Linked DNA regions of Paraburkholderia bryophila. The protein of the gene in region 2 interacts with the protein of the main gene of each other region in a pairwise test. Links are inferred from orthologs where the notes say so. Each region holds a gene or a part of one and is shown on either strand. Other genes may lie near its edges. The genes, in order: odhB, lpdA and GGD40_RS19060.

What was found.
Region 1: the proteins of lpdA (region 2) and odhB interact in binary tests that used the Escherichia coli proteins (3 or more experiments, as listed by UniProt). The link is inferred for Paraburkholderia bryophila from one-to-one orthologs.
Region 3: the proteins of lpdA (region 2) and GGD40_RS19060 interact in binary tests that used the Escherichia coli proteins (3 or more experiments, as listed by UniProt). The link is inferred for Paraburkholderia bryophila from one-to-one orthologs.

The regions. Positions count from the first base shown.
Region 1 is NZ_JACCAS010000001.1:1,114,225-1,118,345, forward strand. The notes cover bases 432-3,428. They hold odhB (2-oxoglutarate dehydrogenase complex dihydrolipoyllysine-residue succinyltransferase), read right to left. Parts: upstream 2,571-3,428; coding sequence 1,293-2,570; downstream 432-1,292. Other genes in these bases: lpdA (dihydrolipoyl dehydrogenase), read right to left, coding at 432-1,146; GGD40_RS05055 (2-oxoglutarate dehydrogenase E1 component), read right to left, coding at 2,715-3,428. Outside these bases: more of lpdA, read right to left, coding at 1-431; more of GGD40_RS05055, read right to left, coding at 3,429-4,121. UniProt on the Escherichia coli protein: E2 component of the 2-oxoglutarate dehydrogenase (OGDH) complex which catalyzes the second step in the conversion of 2-oxoglutarate to succinyl-CoA and CO(2).
Region 2 is NZ_JACCAS010000001.1:4,531,421-4,535,462, forward strand. The notes cover bases 400-3,317. They hold lpdA (dihydrolipoyl dehydrogenase), read left to right. Parts: upstream 400-914; coding sequence 915-2,720; downstream 2,721-3,317. Other genes in these bases: aceF (dihydrolipoyllysine-residue acetyltransferase), read left to right, coding at 400-648; GGD40_RS20330 (phasin family protein), read right to left, coding at 3,095-3,317. In the rest of the region: more of aceF, read left to right, coding at 1-399; more of GGD40_RS20330, read right to left, coding at 3,318-3,667. UniProt on the Escherichia coli protein: Lipoamide dehydrogenase is a component of the glycine cleavage system as well as of the alpha-ketoacid dehydrogenase complexes.
Region 3 is NZ_JACCAS010000001.1:4,241,233-4,245,406, reverse strand. Bases 779-3,828 are described here. They hold GGD40_RS19060 (UvrD-helicase domain-containing protein), read right to left. Parts: upstream 3,456-3,828; coding sequence 1,101-3,455; downstream 779-1,100. Other genes in these bases: GGD40_RS19065 (5'-methylthioadenosine/adenosylhomocysteine nucleosidase), read right to left, coding at 779-1,104. In the rest of the region: GGD40_RS19070 (propionate--CoA ligase), read left to right, coding at 1-255; more of GGD40_RS19065, read right to left, coding at 325-778; GGD40_RS19055 (IS256 family transposase), read right to left, coding at 3,979-4,174. UniProt on the Escherichia coli protein: A helicase with DNA-dependent ATPase activity. Unwinds DNA duplexes with 3'-5' polarity. Translocates on single-stranded DNA with 3'-5' polarity. Initiates unwinding more efficiently from a nicked substrate than double-stranded DNA.

The DNA.
Region 1 (4,121 bases), 3.4 Mb from region 2 along the record:
GCGGCCTTCCGCCTTCAGTTGCTGTTCGGTCTTGCCGACCCACGCGATTTCCGGTTCGGTGTAGATCACCCACGGAATGCAGTTGTAGTCGATATGCGGCTTCTGACCGTCGATGATCTCGGCCACCAGCACGCCTTCGTCTTCCGCCTTGTGCGCGAGCATCGGGCCACGCACCACGTCGCCGATCGCGTACACGTTCGGCACCGCCGTCGCGCAGTGGTCGTTGACGTCGATGAAGCCGCGCTCGTTGGCCTTCAGGCCGATCGCTTCGAGGCCGAGGTTGTCGGTGTTCGGCACGCGGCCGATCGAAACGATCAGGCGGTCGGCTTCAAGCGATTGCGCGTTGCCGTCCTTGTCCGTGTAAGCGATCGTGACATTCTTGTCCGTTGCCTTGATTTCGCCGACCTTCACGCCGACGTGAATGTCCAGACCCTGCTTCTTGAACTGCTTGGCGGCTTCTTTAGCCAGCGACTGGTCAGCCGCGCCGAGGAATTCCGGCAGCGCTTCGAGCACGGTCACGTCCGCGCCCAGACGACGCCACACCGAACCGAGTTCCAGACCGATCACGCCGGCGCCGATCACGGCCAGCTTCTTCGGCACGGTGTCGAACGTCAGTGCGCCTTCGTTGTCGGCGACGATCCTGTTGTCGACCGGAATGCCCGGCAGATGACGCGCCTTCGAACCCGTGGCGATGATCACGTTCTTTGCCGTGACGACTTCCGTCTCGCCTTCGCCGCTCACTTCGATCTGCACGCCGGCGTCCGTCTTGCCGGTGAACTTGCCGTGACCCTTGAGCCACGTGATCTTGTTCTTGCGGAACAGGAATTCGATACCCTTGGTCATCTTCTCGACGATGCTTTCCTTGCGGGCCAGCATCTTCGCGATGTCGACCTTGACGTTTTCCACGGAGATGCCGTGGTCGCCCAGGTGATGCGATGCGTTTTCAAATTCTTCCGACGACGCGAGCAACGCCTTCGACGGAATGCAACCCACGTTCAGGCACGTGCCGCCGAGCTTCAGCGTGCCGGCCGGGTTCTTCCACTTCTCGATACACGCGACGGTCTTGCCGAGCTGCGCTGCGCGGATGGCGGCGATATAACCGCCGGGGCCTGCGCCGATCACGACGACGTCAAATTCTTTGGACATGACAATCCTTTCGATGGCGGAACGGCGCGCGGCCACGCTTCGAGGCGCGCGGCGTTCCTGTGCTGCGGAATGCTGGAAAGACGTAGTGCTTAGATGGCGTCGACTTGTGCGATGACAAGCCGACGCCGGCCCAACCCGACGCGTGCTTACAGGTCGAGCAACAGACGAGCCGGATCTTCCAGCGCGTCTTTCATGGCCACCAGCGACAGCACCGCTTCGCGACCGTCGATGATGCGGTGGTCGTACGACAGCGCCAGGTAGTTCATCGGGCGGATCACGATCTGGCCGTTTTCGACCACAGCGCGTTCCTTGGTGGCGTGCACGCCGAGAATCGCGGATTGCGGCGGGTTGATGATCGGGGTCGACAGCATCGAACCGAACACACCACCGTTCGAGATCGAGAACGTACCGCCGGTCATTTCGTCGATCGACAGCTTCCCGTCTTTCGCTTTCTGACCGAATTCGGCGATCTTCTTCTCGATTTCAGCGAGGCTCAGCTGATCTGCATTGCGCAGGATCGGCACCACCAGGCCACGCGGCGAACCGACCGCGATACCAATGTCGAAGTAGCCGTGATAGACGATGTCGTTGCCGTCGATCGACGCGTTCACCAGCGGGTACTTCTTCAGCGCGTGAACCGCCGCCTTGACGAAGAACGACATGAAGCCGAGCTTCACGCCATGTTCTTTTTCGAACTTGTCTTTGTACTTGTTGCGCAGGTCCATCACCGGAGCCATGTTCACTTCGTTGAACGTGGTCAGGATGGCGTTGGTTTGCTGCGACTCGAGCAGACGTTCGGCGATCCGTGCGCGCAGACGCGACATCGGCACGCGTTGTTCCGGGCGGTCCTTCAGCCACTGGTCGGCCGAGGCCGGGCCCTTGACTTCCGGCAGCGACGGCTTGGCCGCCTTCGGTGCGGCAGCGGCCGGAGCCGGTGCGGCCTTGGCAGCCGGGGCGCCGGCGGTCAGCACGTCGCCCTTGGTGATGCGGCCGTCGCGGCCCGTGCCGGCGACGTCGCCCGACGACAGACCCTTCTCCGCCATCAGCTTGCCGGCAGCCGGCGAAGCAGCGGTGTTCGCACCCGTTGCGGAGGCGGCTTGTGCGGCCGGAGCAGCGGCTTGTGCCGGTTCAGCAACCGGAGCCGGCTTCACTTCGGCTTCGACGGCAGCGGCGCCAGCCTTGCCTTCGGTGTCGATCTTCGCGATCACCTGATCGGCGGCGACGATGTCGCCGTCGTTCGAGATGATTTGCGCGAGCACGCCGGCTGCGGGTGCCGGCACTTCGAGCACGACCTTGTCGGTCTCGATTTCGATGAGAATTTCGTCGATGGCGACAGCCTCGCCGGGCTTCTTCTTCCACTGCAGCATCGTGGCTTCCGAGACCGACTCGGACAGCTGGGGAACCTTGACTTCAACAATAGCCATTATGAATATCCTGAATACGTATCGGGTGACGGCGCGGGGAACGACGACCGCCTGCGAACCATGCCTGCCGTTTGTGAACTTTCGTTAGTTCAGAGAAGGCGGCACGGGAAAGCGCACTGCGCTTTCCCGGTTCGTCTGTTTTGCTTATTTAGCGATCGACGAGCTCTTGAGACGGCCGAACGCGCCTTCGACCAGCGCCTTCTGCTGCTCGTAGTGCTTCGCGTAGTAGCCGACTGCCGGCGAGGCCGAAGCCGGACGGCCGCTGTACGCCAGCTTCTGCCCGTCCTTCATGCCTTCCTTCAGGTGATGCTCGATGTAGAACCACGGGCCTTGATTCTGCGGCTCGTCCTGCACCCAGACCACTTCGGTCGCGTTGTCGTACTTCTTCATTTCCGATTCGAACTGCTTGTGCGCGAACGGATAGAGCTGTTCGATACGGAGGATCGCGACGTCGTACTGCTTCGCTTCGCGGCGATGCGCGACGAGGTCGTAATACACGCGGCCCGAGCAGGCCACCACGCGCTTGACCTTCTTCGCGTCGACGGCTTCGTCCACTTCGCCGATGATCGGCTGGAACGCGCCCTTCGCGAGTTCCGACAGATCCGACACCGCTTCCTTGTGGCGCAGCAGCGACTTCGGCGTCGCGACGATCAGCGGCTTGCGGAACAGGCGGATCATCTGACGGCGCAACAGATGGAAAATCTGCGCCGGCGTGGTCGGTTGAACGACCTGCATGTTGTGATCCGCGCACAGTTGCAGGAAACGCTCGATACGTGCCGACGAGTGTTCCGGACCCTGGCCTTCATAGCCGTGCGGCAGGAGCATAGTGAGACCCGACACGCGGCCCCACTTCACTTCGCCCGACGAGATGAACTGGTCGATCACGACTTGCGCGCCGTTCACGAAGTCGCCGAACTGCGCTTCCCACGCGACGAACGTATTCGGTTCAGCGGTCGAGTAGCCATACTCGAAACCGAGCACCGCTTCTTCCGACAGCACCGAGTCGATCACGTTGAACTTCGCCTGACCTTCGGCAATGTTCTGCAGCGGCACGTACGTGCCGTCGTTCCAGCGTTCGCGGTTCTGATCGTGCAGCACCGAGTGACGGTGCGTGAACGTGCCGCGGCCCGAGTCCTGACCGGTCAGGCGCACGGCGTAACCGGACGCGACCAGCGACGCGAATGCCAGGTGCTCGCCCATACCCCAATCGAGCTTGGCTTCGCCACGGCCCATCGCGCGACGGTCGTTGAGAACGCGCTCGACCAGCGGGTGAACCTTGAAGTTTTCCGGCACCGTGGTGATGCGCTCGGCAAGGCGCTTCAGTTCCGCGAGCGGCACGGCCGTGTCGGCTGCGTCGGTCCACTTGCGGTTCAGGAACGGCACCCAATCCACCGCGTACTTGCTCTTGTAGTTCGACAGGACCGGGTCGACCGTGTGGTGACCTTCGTCCATCGCCTTGCGGTACGCCTTGACGAAATCGTCGCCTTCTTCCGCGGTGATCACGCCTTGCTGCACCAGCTTTTCAGCGTACAGCGCGCGCGTGCCCGGGTG
Region 2 (4,042 bases):
TCGGGCGCGAACCTGCATCGCAACTGGGTCATGATTCCGCACGTCACGAACAATGACGAAGCGGATATCACCGAGCTCGAAGCGCTGCGCGTGCAGTTGAACAAGGAAAACGAAAAGTCGGGCGTCAAGATCACGATGCTGGCTTTCGTCATCAAGGCGGTCGTCTCCGCTTTGAAGCAGTTCCCGACGTTCAATGCCAGCCTCGACGGCGATAACCTGGTGTTCAAGCAGTACTTCCATATCGGATTTGCTGCTGATACGCCGAATGGGTTGGTCGTTCCTGTTATTCGTGATGCCGACAAGAAGGGTCTGGTCGAGATCGCCAAGGAAATGACCGAGCTGTCCAAGGCCGCTCGTGACGGCAAGTTGAAGCCGGATCAGATGCAAGGTGGGTGTTTCTCGATTTCGTCGCTGGGCGGGATCGGTGGCACCAACTTCACGCCGATTATCAATGCGCCTGAAGTCGCCATTCTCGGGTTGTCGCGTGGCGCGATGAAGCCGGTTTGGGATGGGAAACAGTTCGTTCCGCGTCTGGTCTTGCCGCTTTCTTTGTCGTATGACCATCGGGTTATTGATGGTGCTGCCGCGGCTCGGTTTAATGCGTATCTGGGTGCGATTCTTGCCGATTTTCGGCGTGTGATTCTTTGATTGGGTGATGTTGTGTGTGGGGCGCGGGGTGTTGTTGTCTGTTATCCGCGTCCCTCTGTAGAACCTGATTTCACGGCGGTCTATTAGCGTCGCCCCTGTGCGGGGCGGCACCTACTTTTCTTTGTCTTCCAAAGAAAAGTAGGCAAAAGAAAGGCGCGTCCTTGGGCGGACAGCAAAGGCTGATTCTGTCCTCGGCGTTGCTAGCTTTTAGGCTGCTTTTTCTTGGGTTCTTTCCTCATCACCGATCAATAAGAGAAGGGGACACTATGAGTCTCGTCGAAGTTAAAGTGCCGGATATCGGTGACTTCAAAGACGTCGATGTCATCGAAGTCAATATCAAACCGGGCGATGTCATCGAGAACGAACAAGCTCTCATGACCCTCGAGTCCGATAAAGCCTCCATCGAAGTGCCCAGCGATACCGCCGGCACCGTCAAGGAAGTTCGCGTCAAAGCCGGTGACAAAGTCTCACAAGGTACCGTGATCGCTTTGGTTGAATCCTCCGCCGATGCGGCGCCCGCGAAAGATGCACCTAAGGCTCCCGCGAAAGAACCCGAGAAGGCACCCGCTCAAGCCGAAGCGAAGCCGCAAGCAGCGCAAGCTGCCGCTGCACCGAAGGCCGCTGCGCCCGCTCCGCAAGCAGGGAGCTTCTCCGGTAGCGCCGATATCGAATGCGACATGCTCGTGCTCGGTTCAGGCCCCGGTGGTTATTCGGCGGCGTTCCGCTCGGCCGATCTGGGTATGAAGACGGTGCTCGTCGAGCGTTATTCGACGCTCGGTGGCGTCTGTCTGAATGTCGGCTGTATTCCGTCGAAAGCGCTGTTGCACACAGCGCTCGTCATGGACGAGGCCGAAGCGCTCGGCGCGCACGGTATCACGTTCGCCAAGCCGCAGATCGATCTCGACAAGCTGCGTGACTTCAAGTCGGGCGTCGTCAAGAAGCTCACCGGCGGTCTCGCCGGCATGGCCAAGGCGCGTAAGGTCGAAGTCGTGACGGGCAACGGCGCGTTCGTCGATCCGAATCACATGGAAGTGCAGACGGAAGCGGGCAAGAAAGTCGTCAAGTTCAAGCAGGCGATCATCGCCGCGGGCTCGGAAGCGGTGAAGCTGCCGTTCATTCCGGAAGATCCGCGTGTGATCGACTCGACCGGGGCGCTCGAATTGCGCCAGATTCCGCAACGCATGCTGGTGATCGGCGGCGGCATCATCGGGCTGGAAATGGCCACGGTGTACGCGACCCTCGGCGCGAAAATCGACGTGGTCGAAATGCTCGACGGTCTGATGGCCGGCGCGGATCGCGATCTGGTCAAGGTCTGGGAAAAGTACAACAGCAAGCGTTTCGCCAACGTCATGCTGAAGACCAAAACCACCGCGGCGGAAGCGAAAGACGACGGCATCTACGTGTCGTTCGAAGGCGAAAAAGCCCCGGCCGAAGCGCAACGCTACGACCTCGTGCTGGTCGCCGTCGGCCGTACGCCGAACGGCAAGAAGATCGGCGCGGATAAGGCCGGCGTCGCCGTGACGGATCGCGGCTTTATCGACGTCGACAAGCAGATGCGCACCAACGTGCCGCATATCTTCGCAATCGGCGATATCGTCGGTCAGCCGATGCTCGCGCACAAAGCCGTGCACGAAGGTCACGTCGCCGCCGAAGTCGCTCACGGCGAAAAGGCGTACTTCGATGCGCTGCAGATTCCGTCGGTGGCCTACACCGATCCGGAAGTCGCTTGGGCCGGCAAGACGGAAGACCAGTTGAAGGCCGCCGGCATCAAGTTCGGCAAGGCGGTGTTCCCGTGGGCCGCGTCTGGCCGCGCAATCGCCAACGGCCGCGACGAAGGCTTCACGAAGCTGCTGTTCGACGAGGAAACGCATCGCGTGATCGGCGGCGGTATCGTCGGTCTGAATGCGGGCGACCTGATCAGCGAAGTCTGTCTCGCGATCGAAATGGGAGCGGATGCAACGGATATCGGTAAAACGATTCACCCGCATCCGACACTCGGCGAATCGGTCGGCATGGCCGCCGAGTTGTACGAAGGCGTCTGTACCGACCTGCCGCCGGTGAAAAAGAAGTAAGGCGGTTCGGTTCGCCTGCGTCATGCAGGCGAGCTCGATAAAGCTCAAGCCAATGAAAAAACGGCGCGCCCCGCAAAGGGCGCGCCGTTTTCTTTTGAGCACGTACTCACTACCAGTCACACACCGGTACCGCGTTGCCGTTCAACCGCCGTGACACCGTTCTACGCTGAACGCCAGGCCAAGCGCCAAAAAAAATCCCGGCCATTCGCCGGGCAAACGATACGTCGTTCAACGTATCGGAGCGTCCAGCCAGTTAACACCGTGTGAGCGGCAACGGCGCGACGCTGTTGCTTAAGATAACGCCGGCGCCGCGAAAGAGCGGGGGCCGGCGTGTAGTGCTACGAATGCTGTCTGAAACGAGTGCTGCCTGAAACTTAGACCGTCTTCTTGGCCGAGCGCGATGCTTGTGCAGCGGCTTGCGAAGCTGCCTTCGAAGCGGCCGTTGCGGCTGCATTGAAGTTGCTTTCGGCGATTTCAACAGCTTGCTTCGTCGCCTTGTGAACCGTTTCGTACGTCGTGTTAGCGGCGGTGATCGCCGACTTGATCACGGCGACAGCCGTTTCCGAACCAGCCGGTGCGTTCTTCGCAACGTTCTCGACGAGCGCCTGAACCTTGCGGTTTTGCTCTTCGAATTGCGCTTCAGCGACGCGGGTGAATTCACCTTGCGTTGCCGAGACGATTTCATACACGTGACGGCCGTACGACAGCGCCTTTTCAGCAACCGGTTGCGCGAGGCTAGCTTGCAGTGCCAACAGTTCCTGGCCGTCTTTGACCGACAGCGCGCGTTGGGCATTTTCCTGACTTTCCGCAATCGTCGACTTCACGACTTGCAGGTTCAGCTCAACCAGCTTTTCGACGCCTTCAAATGCCTTGGTCGTCAGGCCGAACAGCGTTTCAAAGTTGGCTTTCTGGGCTGCAGCGAATTGCTCAGGGGTCAGCAGAGTCATGGTTTACGCTCCTGGATTGCGGTCTGTCTGTGCGGACCGCTTTGGGTAAGTGGCGAGACGCCTTGAAGCTCGTCCCCCCGAACCGCGATGTATTGTGCATCGCAGCAATGGTTCCCATTTTAGGATGGCTGCGGCGAATGTCAAGCCCTTTTTGTGCGCCGCACAATATTAAGAAAGTGTTGATAAAACAATGCCTTATGCGGACAGCATGACGATCGTATGACGCAAGTTAAATTGACTGTCGCACCGCGCTGGTGCGCGATAGATCCGCATTTGTTACCGATCCCATGAGGTGTTTTGACTATCCGGAAGCGAAGAATGGTGCGAGGCGGTAACATCTGATCTGTGACAAAAAATCGTCAAATAACAATTCGA
Region 3 (4,174 bases), 290 kb from region 2 along the record:
TACGCGGACGCGAAAAAACGCAAGAAGCTCGAAGCCGACCTCACGGCGACGGTCGACCGTCAACTCGGCGCGATTGCGCGGCCGGCGCGCGTGGTGGTGGTGTCGATGCTGCCGAAGACGCGCTCCGGCAAGCTGCTGCGCCGCGCGATCGCGGCGCTCGCGGAGGGGCGTGAGCCGGGCGATTTGCCGACCATTGAAGATCCGGCGGCGTTGCAGCAGGTGCGCGAGGCGTTGGGCGAGACGGGGAAGGATTAGCGTGCGCTGTGACAAAAAACGCCGGCATTCAGCCGGCGTTGTTGTCATTCACTCCGCGACGCGGGTCAGTCAGTGCGCCGCGCTCCGCGCTTCTAAAAACCGCGTCAGGATCGCGTTCGAATACGTGCCGGCGATCTCCGTCAGAAACGATACGAACGACTCCGGCGCGTGATCGTCGGCGGTGTCCGAGATCGTGCGCACCACGGCGCACGGCACGCCGTATTCGTGGCAAACCTGCGCGATTGCCGCGCCTTCCATTTCGACCGCAAGCGCGTCCGGCAATGCGTCGCGCAACGCTTTGACGCCTGCCGCGCTGGCCACGAACTGATCGCCGCTGATAATCAGGCCGCGATGCACGCGCGGCGCCTGAGTCCCAAACCGCGCCGCCGACGCTGCGCCCTCTTCAGCGACGAAGCGTTCGCAAGCCGCCGCGAGCTGATCGGCCAGCGCCGCATCCGCCGCGAAACGCGACACGCCCAGCAACGGCACTTCGAAGCGCGGAAACAGCGGCGATGCGTCGAGGTCATGCTGCAGCAGCGCATTGGCCACGACGATATCGCCGACCCGCACGTCCGCGCCCACGCCACCGGCGACGCCGGTGAACACGACCGCCTCGACGTCGAACGCGTGAATCAGGGCACTGACCGTGGCCGACGCCGCCACCTTGCCGACCCGCGCCAGCGTCACGACGCAAGGCGCGCCGTGAAAGGTGCCGAGGTGATAATCGCGCTGACCGTGCGTGATCGTGCGCACGCCGGACTCGACGCGCATCGCGTCGATCAGATCGCCGAGTTCCTGCGGCAGCGCCGCCAGAATACCGAACGGACGATGTGAGGGCGCGGCGCTCATTCGACCGCCTGCAATTTGGCGACCGCAAGCGCCAGCCACTTCTCGCCGTGCCGCTTGAATTTGACCTGCGCCTTGGCGTCGACGCCGCCGCCTTCGAGCGCGGTGATCGTGCCTTCGCCGAACTTGGTGTGGAACACCTGCTGCCCGACGCGGAAGCCCGTCTCCGCCGCCCGCTGTTCATTCGCGAATGCCGGCAACGGCGCCGGCGTCGACGACGCGGGCCCCGTATAACCCGGCCGCGCGAACCAGTCGCGCCCGTACCCGGCGTTGTCCGAACGGCCACCGCCCCAGCGCGCGCCCGCCTCGATCTTCGGCGTGAGCCACTTGAGGGTTTCCTGCGGCAGTTCGTCGAAGAAGCGCGAGCGGATGTTGTAGCGCGTCTGGCCATGCAGCATGCGGCTTTGCGCGAACGACAGATACAGACGCTCCTTCGCGCGCGTGATCGCCACGTACATGAGGCGCCGCTCTTCCTCGAGACCGTCTGACTCCATCGCGCTGTTCTCGTGCGGGAACAAACCCTCTTCGAGACCGGTGATGAACACCGCCGTGAACTCCAGCCCCTTGGCCGCGTGCACTGTCATCAGTTGCACGGCTTCCTGGCCGGCTTGCGCCTGGTTGTCGCCCGCTTCGAGCGATGCGTGCGACAGGAAGCCGGCGAGCGGCGTCATCGTGTCCGGGTTTTGCGCCGGGTCGGCGATGCCGGGTGCATCGAACACAACGGTATTCGGGTCGTCGGTGGCGACCGCCAGCTCAGGCGCGGCGCTCGCGCCCGGGCGCAGCGGAATGGAACGCGCCGGCGTGTCCATGCCGTAGCCTTCTTCGCTGACGAACGCCGCCGCCGCGTTGACCAGTTCCTGCAAGTTCTCCAGCCGGTCCTGGCCTTCGCGTTCATTCTGATAGAACTCGGACAGCCCGCTTGTGCCTACCACGTACTCGACGGTTTCCGGCAGGCTCATCTGCTGCGTTTCCGCGCGCATCTTGCCGACCAGGTTCGCGAAAGCGGAGAGACTCGACCCCGCCTTGCCCGCCACGTACGGAATCGCCGCGGCCATCGAGCAGTTGTACAGACGCGCCGCGTCCGCGAGTTGTTCGATCGACCGCGCGCCGATACCGCGCGTCGGGAAATTGACGACGCGCACGAACGCGGTGTCGTCGTTCGGATTGTCGATCAGGCGCAGATAGGCGAGCGCGTGCTTGACTTCCTGGCGCTCGAAAAAGCGCAAGCCGCCATACACGCGATACGCGATGCCCGCGTTGACCAGCGTGTGTTCGATCGTGCGCGACTGCGCGTTGCTGCGATACAGGATCGCGATTTCGCTGCGCGACGTGCCGGTGCTGATTAGCGCCTTGATTTCCTCGACGATCCAGCCGGCTTCCTGCGAATCGGTGGCGGATTCGTACACGCGCACCGGTTCGCCGTGACCCGCGTCGGTGCGCAGGTTTTTGCCCAGGCGCCGCGAGTTGTTGGCGATCAGTTGATTGGCGGCGTCGAGAATATGACCGTGCGAGCGGTAGTTCTGCTCCAGCTTGATCAGATGACGGACGTTGAACTCGTGTTCGAAGTCGCGCATGTTGCCGACGTTCGCGCCGCGGAACGCATAGATCGACTGGTCGTCGTCGCCGACCGCGAAAATCGAATTGGTCTGGCCGGCCAGCATCTTGAGCCACGCGTACTGCAGCTTGTTGGTGTCCTGGAACTCGTCGACGAGGATATGACGAAAGCGCGCCTGATAGTGGGCGCGCAGCGGCGGATTGTGCGCGAGCAGCTCGAAGCAGCGCAGCAGCAGTTCCGGGAAATCGACCACGCCTTCGCGCTGGCACTGCTGGTCGTAGGCTCCGTAGAGTTCGACGAATTTGAGGTTGAAGTTGTCGGTCGCGTCGACGTCTTTCGGGCGCAGGCCTTGTTCTTTCGCGTTGTTGATGAAGTACTGGAGGTTTTTGGCCGGGTACTTTTCATCGTCGATATTTAGGCCCTTCATCAGACGCTTGATCGCGGACAGTTGGTCAGCGGTATCGAGGATCTGGAACGTGGCGGGCAGGCCTGCGTCGCGATGGTGCGCGCGGAGCATGCGATTGCAGAGGCCGTGGAAGGTGCCGATCCACATGCCGCGCGTGTCGATCGGCAGCAGCCCCTGGAGACGCGACATCATTTCGCGGGCGGCTTTGTTGGTGAAGGTCACCGCGAGGACGGTGGCGGGCGACGCCAGCCCGTGCTGGATCAGCCACGCGATGCGGGTGATGAGCACGCGGGTCTTGCCGCTGCCCGCGCCGGCGAGGATGAGCGCCGGCTCGTTGGGGAGCGTGACGGCGGCGTGTTGTTCGGGGTTCAGGTTGGCGAGCAGATCGGGCATTTTTCTCGGGAGGGCGGCAGTTCGGGGGACATTATATGCCCCGGCGGGGGCTTGGCTTTTTTGGTTTTTCTGACTTTGGGGTGGGCTGCGGGGCGCTTGGGTTGCGTGCCTGCTGCGTTGGCCTTTCCTTGTGATCACAGTGGTCTATTAGCGTTGCCCCTGTGCGGGGCGGCACCTACTTTTCTTTGCCTGCCGCAAAGCAAAGTAGGCAAAAGAAAGCGGCTCACACCGCTAACCATTAAGCGGGTCCCCCGCGCAGCCACGGTAGTGGTGCATCTGGAATCCGTGTTCCCGCACACTACGCGCTCGTGACAAGGCCATCATTCCTCCCGCCTCGCGCTACGCGCTCGCCGGAACGGTTCGCCTCGAACCCGTGGTTTTTCTGCGCGCGGGGGGAGCCGTCGGCTTCGCCTCGGCGAAGCGCCGAAGTGCTCCGGGATCTCACAATGGGTTGGGTGACCGACCGCGGAGGCGCGCGCAGGAACCTGTCCGCATTTTTGTGTGCGAGGCGGGTTAAAGATTTCTAGCCACGTGCGAGCGTGAAGCGCTCGCCAAACAGGATAGCAAACTGGTTCATCGCCGCTTTCCAGTCGAATGCCGCTCTCACGGACTTTGCCAGCACGTTACGTAGCGCCAGCCACAGCAGCTTGATGGCGGCCTCGTCGTTGGGGAAGTGGCCTCGGGTCTTGATGATCTTGCGCAGTTGCATGTTCAGACTC